2 regions of the Eubacterium sp. SB2 genome follow, and region 2 is predicted to be linked to the other one. Evidence: riboswitches for the same ligand, from Rfam matches in the RefSeq annotation. Region 2 holds a riboswitch; the other holds the start of a gene.
What was found. A riboswitch is a leader RNA that binds a small molecule or an ion and turns the genes downstream of it on or off. The one in region 2 is predicted to bind cobalamin.

Region 1: another riboswitch for cobalamin. It lies ahead of BN1938_RS15590 (ABC transporter substrate-binding protein); the one in region 2 lies ahead of BN1938_RS06460 (ASKHA domain-containing protein).

What each region holds. Positions count from the first base shown of each region.
Region 1 covers NZ_LN865153.1:710,812-718,431, forward strand. Annotated here, with positions in the region: gene BN1938_RS15575 (insulinase family protein) at 1-1,372, opposite strand, end outside; gene BN1938_RS15580 (ABC transporter ATP-binding protein) at 1,865-2,623, opposite strand; gene BN1938_RS15585 (FecCD family ABC transporter permease) at 2,639-3,697, opposite strand; gene BN1938_RS15590 (ABC transporter substrate-binding protein) at 3,728-4,747, opposite strand; cobalamin riboswitch at 5,086-5,274, opposite strand; gene BN1938_RS15595 (putative 2-aminoethylphosphonate ABC transporter permease subunit) at 5,483-7,198, opposite strand; gene BN1938_RS15600 (ABC transporter ATP-binding protein) at 7,323-7,620, opposite strand, start outside.
Region 2 covers NZ_LN865151.1:361,114-368,733, forward strand. Annotated here, with positions in the region: gene BN1938_RS06450 (CobW family GTP-binding protein) at 1-758, shown strand, start outside; gene BN1938_RS06455 (corrinoid protein) at 877-1,515, shown strand; cobalamin riboswitch at 1,524-1,707, shown strand; gene BN1938_RS06460 (ASKHA domain-containing protein) at 1,906-4,086, shown strand; gene BN1938_RS06465 (superoxide dismutase family protein) at 4,164-4,640, shown strand; gene BN1938_RS06470 (GGDEF domain-containing protein) at 4,837-5,946, opposite strand; gene cobK (precorrin-6A reductase) at 6,115-6,936, shown strand; gene BN1938_RS06480 (cob(I)yrinic acid a,c-diamide adenosyltransferase) at 7,088-7,615, shown strand.

The DNA.
Region 1 (7,620 bases), on a different contig from region 2:
AGGCGTGTGTATTGTCCAGAAGATAGGTCTGAATCAGTGACTCAAAATACCCGGTGTCCATCTGCTCTTTCAAAAAGTCAAAAGTCGGAATTGCCTGCATATGGATGAATGGTTTTTCTTCGTCGTAAAGCCAGCTGTCAAACATCTGAAGGCCGTACATGAGCCCCTTTGGATAGTTTCCAAAATCAGCTTCGCGGAAGCGGAATTCGTGGTAATTGATTCCGGCTTCCAGTGCCTTTTTATCGATTCCCTTCTCTACAATGTCTTTCAGTGTACCTTCAATAATTGAAAGGAACGCTTCTTTTTGCTCCACATTGGCATTCTTTGCAATCACCGAGAATATAGGCTGGTAGATCCCATTGTCATAGGACCCCATAATATCCTTGCCAATTCCGGCATCCACCAGCGCTTTCTTCAGCGGGGCTCCCGGTGCGGAAAGCAGCGCATAGTCGAGAATCTGGAATGCCAAATACAGCTTTTCATCCAGGCTCGTACCAATGACTTTGTTGTAGGACAGATACGTATTATCCTCCTCACCCTCCTCGCTTGAAATAGAATACTCGATCTCAAGTTCCTTCACTTTTTCGAAAGGCTCCTGGTATTTAATCTCGGAATCCAACGAAATCTGATCGAACCGGCTCAGGTATTCCCGGTCCAGCCACTGAAGCTTCTCTTCCATATCCATATCACCATACAGATAGATATAGCTATTAGAAGGATGATAATACTTTCTATGGAAATTCAGAAATTGCTCATATGTCAATTCGGGGATAAACTCCGGATCTCCGCCCGACTCATTTGCATAGGACGTATCCGGGAAAAGGGAATTCAAGACTACCCGGTCCAGCACTCCCTCAGGAGAGGAAAACGCCCCCTTCATCTCGTTGTAAACAACACCATTGTATTCCAGGTCCGCATCCGGGCTGTCCAGTTTATAACTCCAGCCCTCCTGGCGGAAGATTTCTTCGTGCTCGTAGATATTTGGATAGAATACCGCATCCATATATACATGCATCAGATTCTGGAAATCCTTGTCATTGCAGCTCGCAACCGGATAAACCGTCTTGTCCGGATAGGTCATGGCATTCAAAAAAGTGTTCAGGGAACCTTTCACCAGTTCTACGAAAGGGTCCTTAACCGGGAAGTCCCTGGAACCGCACAGTACAGAATGTTCCATGATGTGCGGAACACCCGTGCTGTCGGAAGGCGGGGTGCGGAATCCAATGGAAAATACCTTGTTCTCGTCATCGTTTTCCATTAACAGAACTCTCGCCCCGGTCTTTTTATGTCGCAAAAGGCTGCCCTTCGATTTTAAATCTGATAAGTCTTCTTTTAATATCAGTTCGTATGCATCCAAATCATAAATACTCATAGTACACCTCTCTTTTTATTCGATGTGAACATTATAGCATCTAAATCGTTACAATAAAAGGGGGCGGTTTGGGGGGAGGGAAGTTTTTTGGCTGGGTGGTTCGCGAAGTGTGCGTCAGAATGTCCGGCCGGGTGCAGATAAACATGCTGTGTGAGAAATGCGGGCGCTGCGCTAAGCGGCAGTAAGGAGGAAACGGACAGAAACGTATGGCACCGAAAGCATTCACCGTCCAGGCTGATGCCTGAACGGCTCAGGCTTTCTTGAAAACTGATTCGGAGATCAGTTTTCAGCCATACGTTTCTGTCCGTTTCCTCCTAACTGCCGCTAAGCTCGCTGGGAGCATTTTTCACACAGCATGTTTATCTGCACCCGGCCGGACATTCTGACGCACGCTTCGCTGGGCTCATCCGGGCGGAAAGCTTGACTCCCGGGGAGGGGGAACCGCTGTGGGGGTGGCGGATTGGAGTGAATTGGCGGACAGGTGTTTAACATCTACTGGGGGTGGAATAGGATGTGTTTTTGGTTGGTTTGGTCTGTGTATAGGGTTGCGTGTACTCCGTATACTTCGTGGATTGTTTTTTCTGTCAGGACTTCCTGGGGCGGGCCTTGGGCTGCTATTTGGCCGTTTTTTAGGACGTATATGTAGGTGCAGTAGAGTGCGGCTATGTTTAGGTCGTGGATTGCGGCTATTATGGTTTTGTTTTGGGCTTTTACCAGATTCATTAGTTCTAGCTGGTATTTGATGTCCAGGTGGTTTGTGGGCTCGTCCAGGATCAGGCAGGGTGTGTCCTGGACGAATGCGCGGGCTATCAGGACTCTTTGTTTTTCGCCTCCTGAGAGGGTGAGAAAACTCTGATTGCTTATGGAATGGAGTCCGATCTTTTTTAAGATTTCTTGTACTGTTTTTTTGTCGGTTTTGTCTTCTGATTCCAGCATCTTTTTTCTGGCGTGGCGGCCCATCATTACGACTTCTTCTACGGTAAAGTCAAAGCTTGATTCCTGCTCCTGGATGAGGACCGATAATTTTTCTGCCATTTCACGGTTGCTTATGGCTGTTAGATCTTCCCCCATGAGGAAGATGCTGCCTTCCTGTGGTTTGAGGACTTTGTATATGTTTTTTAGAAGTGTAGACTTTCCGCTGCCGTTCGGGCCGATTATGCCTACAAATTCTTGCTTTTTTATGTGCATCTCAATCTGGGATAGTATTTGTCTGTCCCGGACTTGATAAGAAAGTTCTTTGATTTCTATCATTTCATACTGATCCCCCTATTTAAATTCGTATTGACGCACCTTTATCATCCATAGGAATAATGGCGCCCCGATAAATGCTGTCAGGATTCCTATGGGGATTTCCGTCGGCGGATGAAGCATTCTGGCTCCCACATCTACCCAGATCATGAATAGGGCGCCTGTAAGAACTGAAAGCGGGATTAGTTTTTTGTGATCTGCTCCTACGATGGAGCGGACCATATGGGGAACTACCAGCCCGATAAAACCAATACATCCGCTTACTGCAACTGCAGAGGCTGTCAATAAGGCAGACACAATGATGAGAATCCGCCTCACAATATTTACGTTTACTCCAAGTGTAATGGCTGAATGTTCTCCCATCAGCAGTGCGTTTAAGGCCCTGGACAGGTACATCAGGCACAAAAATGCCGGGATTATGAGTATCCCCAATAAAGGGATATCGCTCCATGCTGCGCTTCCCAGTCCACCCAGCATCCAGAAGGTTGCCTCTCTTACTGCCGCATCATTCGGAGCTGTATATACGATGTAATTCGTCAAAGCGCTGAATAAAGATGAAACAGCGACTCCCACTAGTATTAAACGGATTGGAGTCACTGTATTTCCTGTTCTTGCCAGAGTGTACACAAAAAGCATTGATACAAGCGCTCCGGCAAAAGCTCCTGTGGAGACAGTTAACCTCCCGCCCCATGGAAGCCAGACCCCGGCAAGCATTGCCAGTACGGCTCCCAGAGATGCGCCGGATGAGATTCCCAGCACATACGGTTCTGCAAGCGGATTCTTGGTAAATGCCTGCATACAGATCCCGGAAAGTGTTAGACCCGCTCCTACAAGGCCGCCCAGCAGAACCCTGGGCACCCTTAAAAACCAGACGATATTCTGTGTACTGCTTTTCATTTCTTCTATAGAAATCAGATGCTCCAGGCCAATGTACTGGGATATGTTATACAGTACAATTTTCCAGACGGAAAAAAAGTCTATGGTAACCGGCCCGATTCCGACGGCCAAAATAATAGAAATGATAAGCAGTATACAAAGAATAATCGAGCTTAAAACGCTATGTTTCTTTATAGTCATACAAATATTCTTCATACCTGTGCATCACTTTCATTCAAAACAGTCCGGATGGAATGCCTTTGCAAATTTTTCAATTGTATCCCCCGTCATAGAGCTTGCGAATACCTCGCAAAGATTTACAGAAATAATTCTGTCATTTGCAATTGCCGGTACGGCTGCCAATGTCGGATTCTCTTTTAATTCGGATATTTTCTGTTCTAAGGAAGTATCGCCGTAATCGTCTATTACAATAACTTCCGGGGCACGCTCCACTACTTCTTCCCAGCTTACATTTGCCCAGGTCTTATCCATATCGGAAAAGATATTTTTCCCTCCTGCGTGTTCAATCAGTTTTGCAGTAAAATTATTTCCGCAGGTATATGCTCCGCCATCTTGCGCCATATCATAAACAAATACTTTTACGGTTTCCTGACCCTTCACCGCATTTTCTGCCGACTCGATCTGAGCTTTCATTGCATCTACGATTTCTTCTGCTTTATCTTCCAGATCAAAGATGCGTCCAAGGTTATAAAAATCTTCATATACAACATCAACATCTGCACCGATGGTATACCCTTCAATAGACGCTAGTGACATGATACCATAGCCGTTTAATGTCTCGTGTTCTGTATTATTTTTTTCAGAAAATGCACTGGACCGCCCATAAATAAAATCCGGCTCCTCAGCCAGAATTGCCTCCAATGAGGGGGCTGACTCTGCAAGTTCCGGAATCTTCAAATACTCATCATTCCACTTCGGGTTGATTTTAGAATTTGTATATGCCCTGCCTATAATTTTGTCTCCCAGTCCCATTGCCATTAATTCGTCACCCGTGCATGCATTTGCTGCAATTACTCTTTCAGGCACGTGTGTAAATGTAACTTCAATATCATCCTGCGTTTTTAATGTGAAAGGAAATTCCCCCTCAGATTTAGATTCTTCTTCCTGTGCCGGCTTTGCCTTTTCCGCGGCTGCTGCATCCGCATCGGAAGCATCTTTTCCACATGCTGTAATACTCATTCCTAATGCAAGCACCAGCATTATGCTAATCAGTTTGTTTCTCAATTTCATACTTTTTCTCCTCTTTTCAATAATAGTTTAAAACTATCCTCATAGATATCCATCTTCATTTTCTCCATTTTGCTTATAACTGCATAAGAATAGAACGGGCTAGACCACTTTGCGCGCCGCCGCGATGCCGCTTTGCGGCTATATACCTTATCGCGGCGTGTGCATCTTTGTGATATAGGAAATTCCTCTGGAATTTCCTATATCACAAAAAAGACATCTGCCCGAAATTAGCAAATGTCTAATACATGTGTATCCATTAGGTATACACAAATAAAGTTGTTTTCAAAAATGTACATAACAACTTTAAATATTCAGACAGGACGCTTTTAACCGGAAGTTTCCTCTCTTATTCGTCAAACAGGTTTCCTGACTTCCAGATTATCGCTCATGCTGTGCCTTCTCACAAAATAAAGATTCTGCAATGACATCTTACAGCTTTCACTCCCTGGATACAGTGGCCGGACCGTTCAGGCTTTTCACCTGATTCCCTTTTACCTCTTACGAGCATTTGATGAATAGTATGATTCAGTTTTTCCAGACAAACATACCCTGAAATAAGAAAATTGTCAATAAAAGAACGGGGATCTGATAAAAAATTACAAATAGTTCTTATATTTTTCGTAATAACGCGAATACCCGCCCCGTTGCAGATACACATGCTGCGGGACAGGTATTCTGACGTAACAGTTCGGGCCTGCCTGAACTGTTACATTCTGACTGGGCTTTGCGGAAACATCAGGATGATAAACCTGCCTTTTGCCCTTTATGCCTGCTGGCTTCGTAAAGGCCCCTTACTATCAGGTTTATGAAGAGGAGGAGCATGCACATAGCTACGGCAGGAGCGGTCTGACCGGCGCCTTCGAGGCTTACTATGGCTACGGAGGCTATGGGGGCGGTGGGGGTAAACAGGAATACGACCGCGGATACGGTAACCAGGGAATTTACGAAAAAGTATACCCACATTTCGCAGATTGCGGGCGTGCACAGGGGGAGGGTGACGCGGCGCAGGGTCTTGTAGAATGGGACTGCGAGGGATTCGGATACAGTTTCGAATTCTTTGTCAAGCCTTTTCAGAGCGGTTGTGGCGGTGCTAAAAGGTACGGAGTAGAAGTGTATCATGTTCGCCAGTACGATGATCCAGATGGTTCCGTATATAAAGTGGAAAGGGTTTTGTAATACGTAGCCGTCTGCGAATGGGATCTTGAAGTTTGGTGCGTTGAAGAACATAATGAAACTCAGGCCTACTACGGTTCCCGGTATCGCCAGGGGGGTGATGGAGAGCAGGTAAGTAATTCTTCTGCTGACCTTGAATTTCTGGTTTTTCTCAATCAGGTATGCTCCCAGGAATGTGATGAAAGTTCCCAGAAAAGCCGATATGAGCGCTATGATTATGGAATTTTTGAATGCAGTGGTTCCGCTGCCTGATGAGATTTGCCCCAGATCATAGTTGGAAAGTGTAAATGTCAGATTATAGGGCCAGAATTTGATCAGGGAGGCAAACAGAGCGACTGCGAAAAACAACAGCATAGCCAGTGTGATCACGAGACAGAATATCGTTGCCGCCATGTCGCTTGGCCTGTGGGGTTTAATCTGGTATGGTATCGATTTTGCGCTGATCGCCGCATTCTGCTTTTTATTTGTAATCCGGTCCACTGCGAAGGACAGTACGGCCGGAAACAGCAGGATGATTCCCACTACCGCACCCATGTTAAAGTTCTGCTGCCCGACCACCTGTTTATAGACGTCTGTGGCCAGTACGTTGTAGTTGCCGCCCACAACCGAGGGGGCTCCAAAATCGGTAAAACTGTATGTAAACGCTACAAATATGGCGCTGATCAGCCCGTACTTGACGTTCGGTATGGTGATCGTAAACATTTTCCGGATCGCCGAAGTGCCCATTGTTTCCGCCGCCTCATACAGACGGTTGTCTGCAGCAGAAAATGCCACCATCAGGATCGTTGTCGCCACTGGAAAGCAGTAGATGCTTTCGGCGATGATAATCCCCACCTTGCCGTATAAAGGCACCTGCCAGCCAAGTGCGGTGAAGATGCCTTTATTTCCAAACAGGTAGATCAATGCGATACCAAGAAGCATGGTGGGGGCAAAGATCGGGATCATTCCGATGTATCTGAAAAAGCCTTTCCACGGTACATTTTTTCTCGACAGGGAATAGGCGAAGAAAAATGCCAGTGTCACTGATATGAGTGTTGATACGGCTGCAATAAAAAAAGTATGTGATATGGAATAAACCATGGATTTGCTCTGAAAATATTTTGCAAACTGGGACAAGCCTGCAAATGCACCGCTCTTATCCTGAAATGCCTTCAGGAACAGGGTGCACAGGGGGAGAACCAGGAAGAGTACCAGAAAAATCATAACCAGGTAAATCGCGGCTCCTCTGACAATGTCTTCCTTCTCTCCACTCCTTACTAATTTTTTTATACGGTTCATGTTATGTTATTTTCTCCTTCAAATGATGTTCTGGAATTGACGGGGCCCGGGTAATAGTTCATACTTGTCTGAACCGTTGCGGGGCCCGGGATATATCTGCTGATTTTCTGCCCCGCCCGCTTTATTATGCGGATTCAAATCCCAGCAGTTCTTCGCGCGGCATATTAACAAACACGATCTCGCCCACTCTGAATTTCTTTTCTTTTGCCGCCTGAAAAGGCACATCCACATACAGCACCATATCGCCGTAGACCACATGGCTTACCTGTACGGAAACACGGTTATAAAATCCTCTGAATTCAATGTCTGCGATCTTTCCGCGCAGGCTTTCCCTGCCTGCCGTTCTTTCTATTTCTATCTTTTCAGGGCGTATGGCAACGCGCTCATAATTGCCCAGATTGTATACCTGGCTCTTTTCACGG
Region 2 (7,620 bases):
TGGATGAGATCAACAACGGTTCCATATTCTGTTCATGCAGGCTGGATAAATTCGAGGAAGTGCTTGAAAAAGCCCTTTCGGAAAAACCGGACATGATCATTGTGGAGGCTTCCGGTCTCTCCAATCCTATGAATGTGAGAAAAATTCTGCATCAGGAAGGTAAATTCTCAGAAGTGGAATACATGGGAAGCATCTGCCTGGTTGATGCCAGACAGTTTCTGAAGGTTTATGAGACGGCAGTCGTGGTAAAGAAGCAGCTGGCAGTCAGTGATCTTGTGCTGATCAATAAAACGGATCTGGCGTCCAAAGAACAGATTGAGGAAATAAAGGGCATTATCAGAAAACACCGCCCGGAGGTCCCTGTCCATACGACCACATTCGGCCGGATCGAAAGCGGCTGGCTGAATTCTGCCGCTCCTTGGGATAACCAGACGGAAGAGCCTGTGATACAGAGCGCGGATATTACCCTGAAAAAATACCTGCTCCGTTTGAATCCGGGACTGGAACTGAAAAAACTTCAGAAATTCATTGAAATGTTTCTGGATGATACTTACCGCGTCAAAGGATTTGTTGAAGTGCAGGGGGAGATTTATCTTGTGAACTGCGTGGGCAGTATCTATCAGGCGGAAAGGTTTGAAGGGAAGCCGGAACACGTCAATGATCTGGTGATTCTCTCCGGAAACGGCCTGCCCGTCAAAAAATCTTTAAAGAAAGCCATGGAATGGTATCCTGAGATTGCCGCAGAACTGAAAAAGTAAACAAAAAAAGAGATATTTGTACAAAGAGTTCCAAAAAAAATTACTAAAAACAGAGCAGCAGATATTGTAAAATAATATCTAAAGCAGACACGCTTAATGAATGATGGAGGTATGTAAAATGTCAAAGATTCAGGAAATTTCAGAATTCCTTCAAAAAGGAAGGGCAAAGAACGTAAAGGCACTGGTACAGGAGGCCCTGGATGAAGGGCTCGATCCAAAAGAGATTCTGAATGAAGGTCTTTTATCAGGAATGATGATCATCGGTGCAAAGTTTAAGAACAACGAAGTATTCGTACCGGAAGTTCTGGTAGCTGCAAGAGCTATGAATGCAGGTCTTACAGTCCTGGAGCCAAAACTGGTTGAGGTAGGAAATGAGCCGGTTGGAAAAGCTGTAATCGGTACAGTACAGGGAGACCTTCATGATATCGGCAAGAACCTTGTCGTAATGATGCTTAAGGGAGCTGGATTTGAGATCCATGACATCGGTGTAGATGTGGAACCGGCTGTATTTATTGACAAGGCTGAAGAAGTAGGCGCAGACGTGATCTGTATGTCAGCTCTTCTTACAACAACCATGCCGAAGATGCAGGACTGCATTGACCAGCTGAACGAAAAGGGACTTCGCGACAAGTATATCGTTATGGTCGGCGGCGCTCCGGTTAATGACAGCTTTGCAGAGCAGATTGGTGCAGACTACTATACACCAGATGCAGCAACAGCAGCAGAAGTTGCGAAAAAAGCAGTTTTGGAGAAATAAGCGCTCTTTTGGAAAAAAGTGCGGATTGTAGTGACAAAGAGCATCAAGTGAAGGAAACCGGTGTAAATCCGGTGCAGGCTTACCCCTACTGTAAACGTGGACGAAGAATAACAGCCATTGTCCGTCAGGATGAGAAGGCATTCCAAGGATGAAACGTGAGCCAGGATACTTACATATCCCTATGGACCTGTTTTGGGTGGGAAACAGGATTCCGTTTGAATTATATAAAGTGTGTCAGCAGCGAACTCTTTTTACAAGGAGTTTTTCTTTTTATACTGGAAAATGAATGAAAGACAGATATTTGTCCGTGGTTTTGGGCAAGTATGTATATGGTTGTCAAAACTGCTGGGGCAGAGCTAAGATTTCCGGCAGTTGAGAGAGGATAAGAATATGAAAATAACGGAATTTAATATAGAGATATGCAGAGAGAATGTATTTGCCCTGATAGACTGTTATGAAGACAGCGCTACCTACGAGGATGTAGTGGAAGAATATGAGGAAATGCTTCCGGAGGCATATAAAAAAATAGAACCAATCGCACTGCTGGAATTCGGTGATGTGGAGGAATTTGACCTCAGCAGGTACGGAGAGGGAATCCGCCAGGCGCTTTACTGTGTAACCTCGGTGGGCGCTCAGCTGAGCCAGTGGTCCACCCAGCTGTTCAATGAGGGGGATTATCTTGGCGGTATGCTGGCGGATGCCATTGCGGATGACTACCTTTTCCAGATGGACCATCAGCTACAGCCCTATATCATCGCTATGTGCAGGGAGAAAAAATGTGGTGTTTCCCACCGCCTGGAGGCGCCTCAGGATATTCCGATGGAGGTCCAGAAAAAGGCGCTGGAAGTGACGGGAAGAGAAAACAGTGCGGGGATTCATGTACTGGACAGCTGTATGTATGATCCGGTCAAGACGACTTGCCAGGTTTACCTGACGGCGGATCATTCGGATATGTTCCGCATTCATCATAACTGTGCGAGCTGTCCGAATGTCGGCTGCAGCCTTAGAAATGTCTCGGATTACATAATCACGCTTCATGACGGAGACGACCTTAGAGTACTGGAGGGCAGAAAGGGACATTCTCTGATGGAACTTCTCCAGGAACAGGGAATCTTCCTGCCGGCAGTCTGTGCGGGCAGGGGAACCTGCGGTAAATGCGGGATACAGGTCCTTGAGGGGGACATTGCGCCTTCAGAGCAGGACAGGAAGTTCTTCAGCGGGGAGCAGCTGCAGGAGGGATACCGCCTGGCATGCAAGGCCTATCCTGAGGATGACTGCGTGATTGCTGTCGGGCTGCATAAGGAAGAAGAATTTGCGGTTCTGGCGGATGAGGAGCAGACAGCGGGAAAAGCAGCGAAGAGCAGTGCTAAGACCGGAGGCCGGTATGGAATTGCTGTGGACATCGGAACGACGACGATCGCCATGCAGCTGATCAACATGGAGACACAGGAAGCAGAAGACGTTTTCACTACAATCAACAGGCAGAGGGCGTACGGTGCGGATGTAATCAGCAGGATTGAAGCCTCCAACGGAGGTAAAAGAGAGGCTCTGAGAAAAAGTATCCAGACTGACCTCATGCAGGGAATAGAGAGCCTGACAGAAAATGGGAAGATCCGGGTGGAGAAGATGGTGATCGGAGCCAATACGACCATGGTACACCTGCTGATGGGGTACTCTTGTGAAACGCTGGGCGTATTTCCTTTCACGCCAGTTAACATAGATACCATACATACAACGTACGGAGAACTGTTTGAGCAGGCAGACAGGGACTTTGAGGTAGTGATTTTCCCCGGAATCTCTACTTATGTGGGCGGCGATATTGTGGCGGGCCTGTATTCTCTGGATTTTGACAAGAGAGAAAAGGTGTCTGTCCTTGTGGATCTGGGAACCAATGGGGAGATGGCGATCGGCAATAAGGACAGGATATTGACGACTTCAACGGCAGCGGGCCCTGCATTCGAGGGCGGCAATATTACCTTTGGGACGGGAAGTGTGCCGGGAGCGATCTGCAAAGTTGAACTGAAGGACGGCCATGCAGTTACCGGGACGATCCAGGATGGCAAACCGGTTGGAATCTGCGGCACCGGGGTGATCGATATGGTATATGAGCTGGTAAAGGCCGAGCTTGTGGATGAGACGGGGCTTATGGAAGAAGATTATTTCGACGACGGCTTTCCGCTTGCGGTCGGCAGCGATGGTACGGAGATCTCATTTTTCCAGAAGGATGTAAGGGAAATACAGCTTGCCAAATCCGCAGTACGTGCCGGGCTTGAGACATTAATCCTGAACTTCGGTGCATCCTATGAAGATATAGAGGCTATTTATATTGCAGGCGGCTTTGGATATAAGATGGATATCGTAAAAGCCGTGGGAATCGGACTGCTTCCGGAAGAATGCCAGGATAAGATTGAGGCGGTAGGAAACAGCTGTCTGAAAGGAACCCGGACATACCTGTTAAGCAGCGACTGCACAGAGCGCGTGCAGCGTATTCTGGAGAGTTCATCGGAAGTACAGCTCTCCAATGACAAACATTTTAACGAATTTTATATGGACTATATGTATTTTGAATAGGCGCTGTGATTTTTGTTTACGCAAAGCATGAACATCCTCCGAGATGCTGCATATACTGAGCAGAGGAGGATGATGATATGGTTGAAAAATTAAACGGAATGCCGGAAGCTTCTGCAAAGATAAAAGGATCGGATAAATACCCGGAGATCCATGGAATGGTTTATTTCTATGAAGTATACGGAGGGACGATCGTGATGGCGGAGGTATACGGGCTGCCGGATGAAAATGCGCCGGATATGAGCAGATTTTTTGCCTTCCACATTCATGAGGGAAAACAATGTTCCGGGAATGCAGAGGAGCCTTTTGCAGATGCCGATGGACATTTTAATCCCGAACATACGGAACACCCGGAACATGCCGGTGATCTGCCGCCTCTGCTGTCTACACACGGTGCAGCCTGCAGTGCGGTGTATACCGGAAGATTTTACCCGGATGATGTGGTCGGCAGAACAGTAGTCATCCATATGAACCCGGATGATTTTAAGACACAGCCGTCCGGGGACAGCGGCGAAATGATTGCCTGCGGCGAGATCCATGAGTGGGTGGGGGAATGAGATAGTGAGAAGGGGGCGCTCCATGTCAGGGATGGAGGAAAGTTACCGGGGCTGAATATGCCGCTGCGATTTGTACCCGTACTACTGACTGCTTCTAAAATACCGGTGCCGGATATGTGGGTAAGGAGCACACATATCCGGCACCGGTTTTTTGAAGCAGTCAGCGTATACATACACATGAAGATCTTTACTGGGATCATTCTTTGTTCAGGTTTTGGACGATACAGTTGTTTTTTCCGGATGATTTTGCTTCGTACAGGTATTTGTCGGCAAGGGTGTATGCGGTTTGGAAGCTGATGGACTGTCCTTTGACCAGAAGTGCGCCTATACTGCAGGTAGCCTGCACTCCGTGGTTCTGCATAATCTGCTGGAGAGTGCGCTGCAAGGTGGTGCACCTCTTTTTCAGAGACTCCTTTGAATCCTGGTAGTTTGTGAGTAGTACCATGAATTCATCTCCGCCGACACGGCCGATGATATCTGAGGCGTGGAATGTTTTGTGGAGTAATTTTCCGGTCTCTTCCAGAAGACGGTCGCCGGCGGAGTGGCCGATGGTGTCATTGATCTTTTTGAAGTCGTCCAGATCCAGAAATAGCAAGGCGCAATGCACGGGGGTGTTTGTATTCAGATACTGGGAAATTGCATTTTCACAGGACTTTTTGTTTAGAATGCCGGTAAGGGAATCCAGCATGCTCAGGCGTTTGTAACGGCTGCGTATGTCGTGGTCATCGGCGCGGAGTTTCAGGATTACGTGGGCAACTGCCAGCGAAAAGATAAAGGCAACGACAGAATTAAAGATGTCATTTTCTGCCATCAGCGGATTTTTGATCTGTATAACTGCAACGGCGTAAACGATCTCGACCAGAAACATGATCGTGAACATCTGGCGGAAACGGAGGATAAACAGCGCTGGAAACGCAATATATAAAAGCGGGAGGAAAGAGCTGGGAGCATCCGGGTAAGGAAAGACATCTATAGAAATAACAAAAGCAAACAGCGTGACTTCAAAAGCCAGGCAGATGCCGGTTATCACGCGCTTGTTTCTGCGGCCTGTTTTTGCATAAACCGTAGAGATGATGAAAAAGGCCAGTGCAGCCGGAAGAAAGAGAAAATGTTGTAATGTGATTGCCCAGCCTTTAATGATAAACGGGGTTATTATATAAAATAAGACAAGGAGAAGGGCGTTGAGCAGACTGGAAATCTGAAGAAGAACCAGATTTTTTTCTGCAATTTCATTTTCCGCACTTTTAAAATAGGCTTCTTTTAGGTCTAAGTCTTTCCGAATAAATCCAATTAGATTAAAAAACATATAAAAGCTCCCTTATGTTTGTGGTTTCAATTTGTTATGTGATATATTATACTGTGAAAGAGGTTCAAACACAACCGGAATATTTCCAGAATATGTCAGTTGCTTACTTAAAATAAACTCTAATATCAGAAATAAACAGTCTGCGGAAGAGGCGGGAGGAAAAGGAATATGAAGAACGGAAGAATGAGTATTCTGCTGTTTGCGGGAACATCAGAAGGAAGAATGCTGGCTGAATTTTTAGGCACGCTGTCTGCGCCGGCCTTCGTCAGTACGGCTACAGAGTACGGAATGGAATGTGTGGAGGGAATTCAAAATATCCAGGTCACAGCGGGACGGATGGACGAAGAGGCGATCTCCGGATTTATCAGGGAGAATCAGATCAGGTTTGTGATTGATGCCACTCATCCCTTTGCGCGCCTGGCCACGGAGAATATACAAAATGCCTGTAAGAGGAGCGGCGCCGGTTATATCCGCTGTCTGCGGGACGCAAGCGGGACAGGCGGCGCCGCCGGTTCTTACCGCAATATGGTAATCGTAAATTCCGTAGCAGAAGCAGTAGAGTTTCTCAAAACACGGGAAGGCCGGATATTTATTTCCACAGGTAGCAAAGAATTAAAGCTGTACACAGCGATCGATCATTACAAAGAACGGTGCTTTGCCAGGGTTCTTTCGACAAAAGAGTCTGTGGAAGAGAGCGTGGCGCTTGGCTTCAAGGGTTCCCACCTTATCGCCATGCAGGGGCCCTTCTCAAAAGAATTAAATACCGCCATGCTGAAATACACAGGAGCAGACTATTTTGTGACTAAGGAATCAGGCAAAGCGGGGGGATTTGAGGAAAAACTGGAGGCTGCCAGAGAGACCGGGGTAACGCTTGTAGTGGTTGGAAGGCCTGCAGAATCAGGGTACAGTGTGGAAGAAATAAAGGAGTATATTCAGAATATTCTGAATACGGAGGGCAAAGGGGTCAGACCCCTCTGCAGAGGGGTCTGACCCCTTTGCCCTCCGTCCTTAAAAAATTACATAAAAAAGAGAAAAAAGTACAAACGGAAGAACGGAAAATCATATACAATGATAGATAGTGAAAATTGCATAATCAGACAATTTATGATAAAATAAAAGAGGTTTTGGATGAGGTGAGTGCATGAAAAACGGGCTGATACATATTTACTGTGGAGATGGAAAAGGGAAGACGACTGCCGCAACAGGGCTTGCTGTCAGAGCGGCCGGAAGCGGTATGAAGGTTCTTTTTTCGCGTTTTCTGAAGAATGAGGATTCCGGAGAACTAAAGATTCTGGATGCCGTGGAGGGAATTACGGTACTCCATATGGACAAATCATTTGGATTCTTCAACACGCTGTCCGACGCGGAGAAAGCAGAGGCGCAGGAGACTTATGCCCGGCTGTGGGATACAGTTTGTGAAAAGGCTTTATCCGGAGAGTATGATATGCTTGTGGTCGACGAGTTTATGGCTGCTTATCATTACGGCCTTATTGATCACGCTAAGTCGCTGGCCTTTTTGGAAAAGAAACCTAAGGAACTGGAGGTCGTCCTGACCGGACGGAATCCGGACGAAAAGTTGATCGGACTTGCGGATTATGTTTCCGAGATCCGGAAAATCAAACACCCCTTTGACCGGGAGATCCGGGCAAGACGGGGAATCGAGTATTAGGGGGA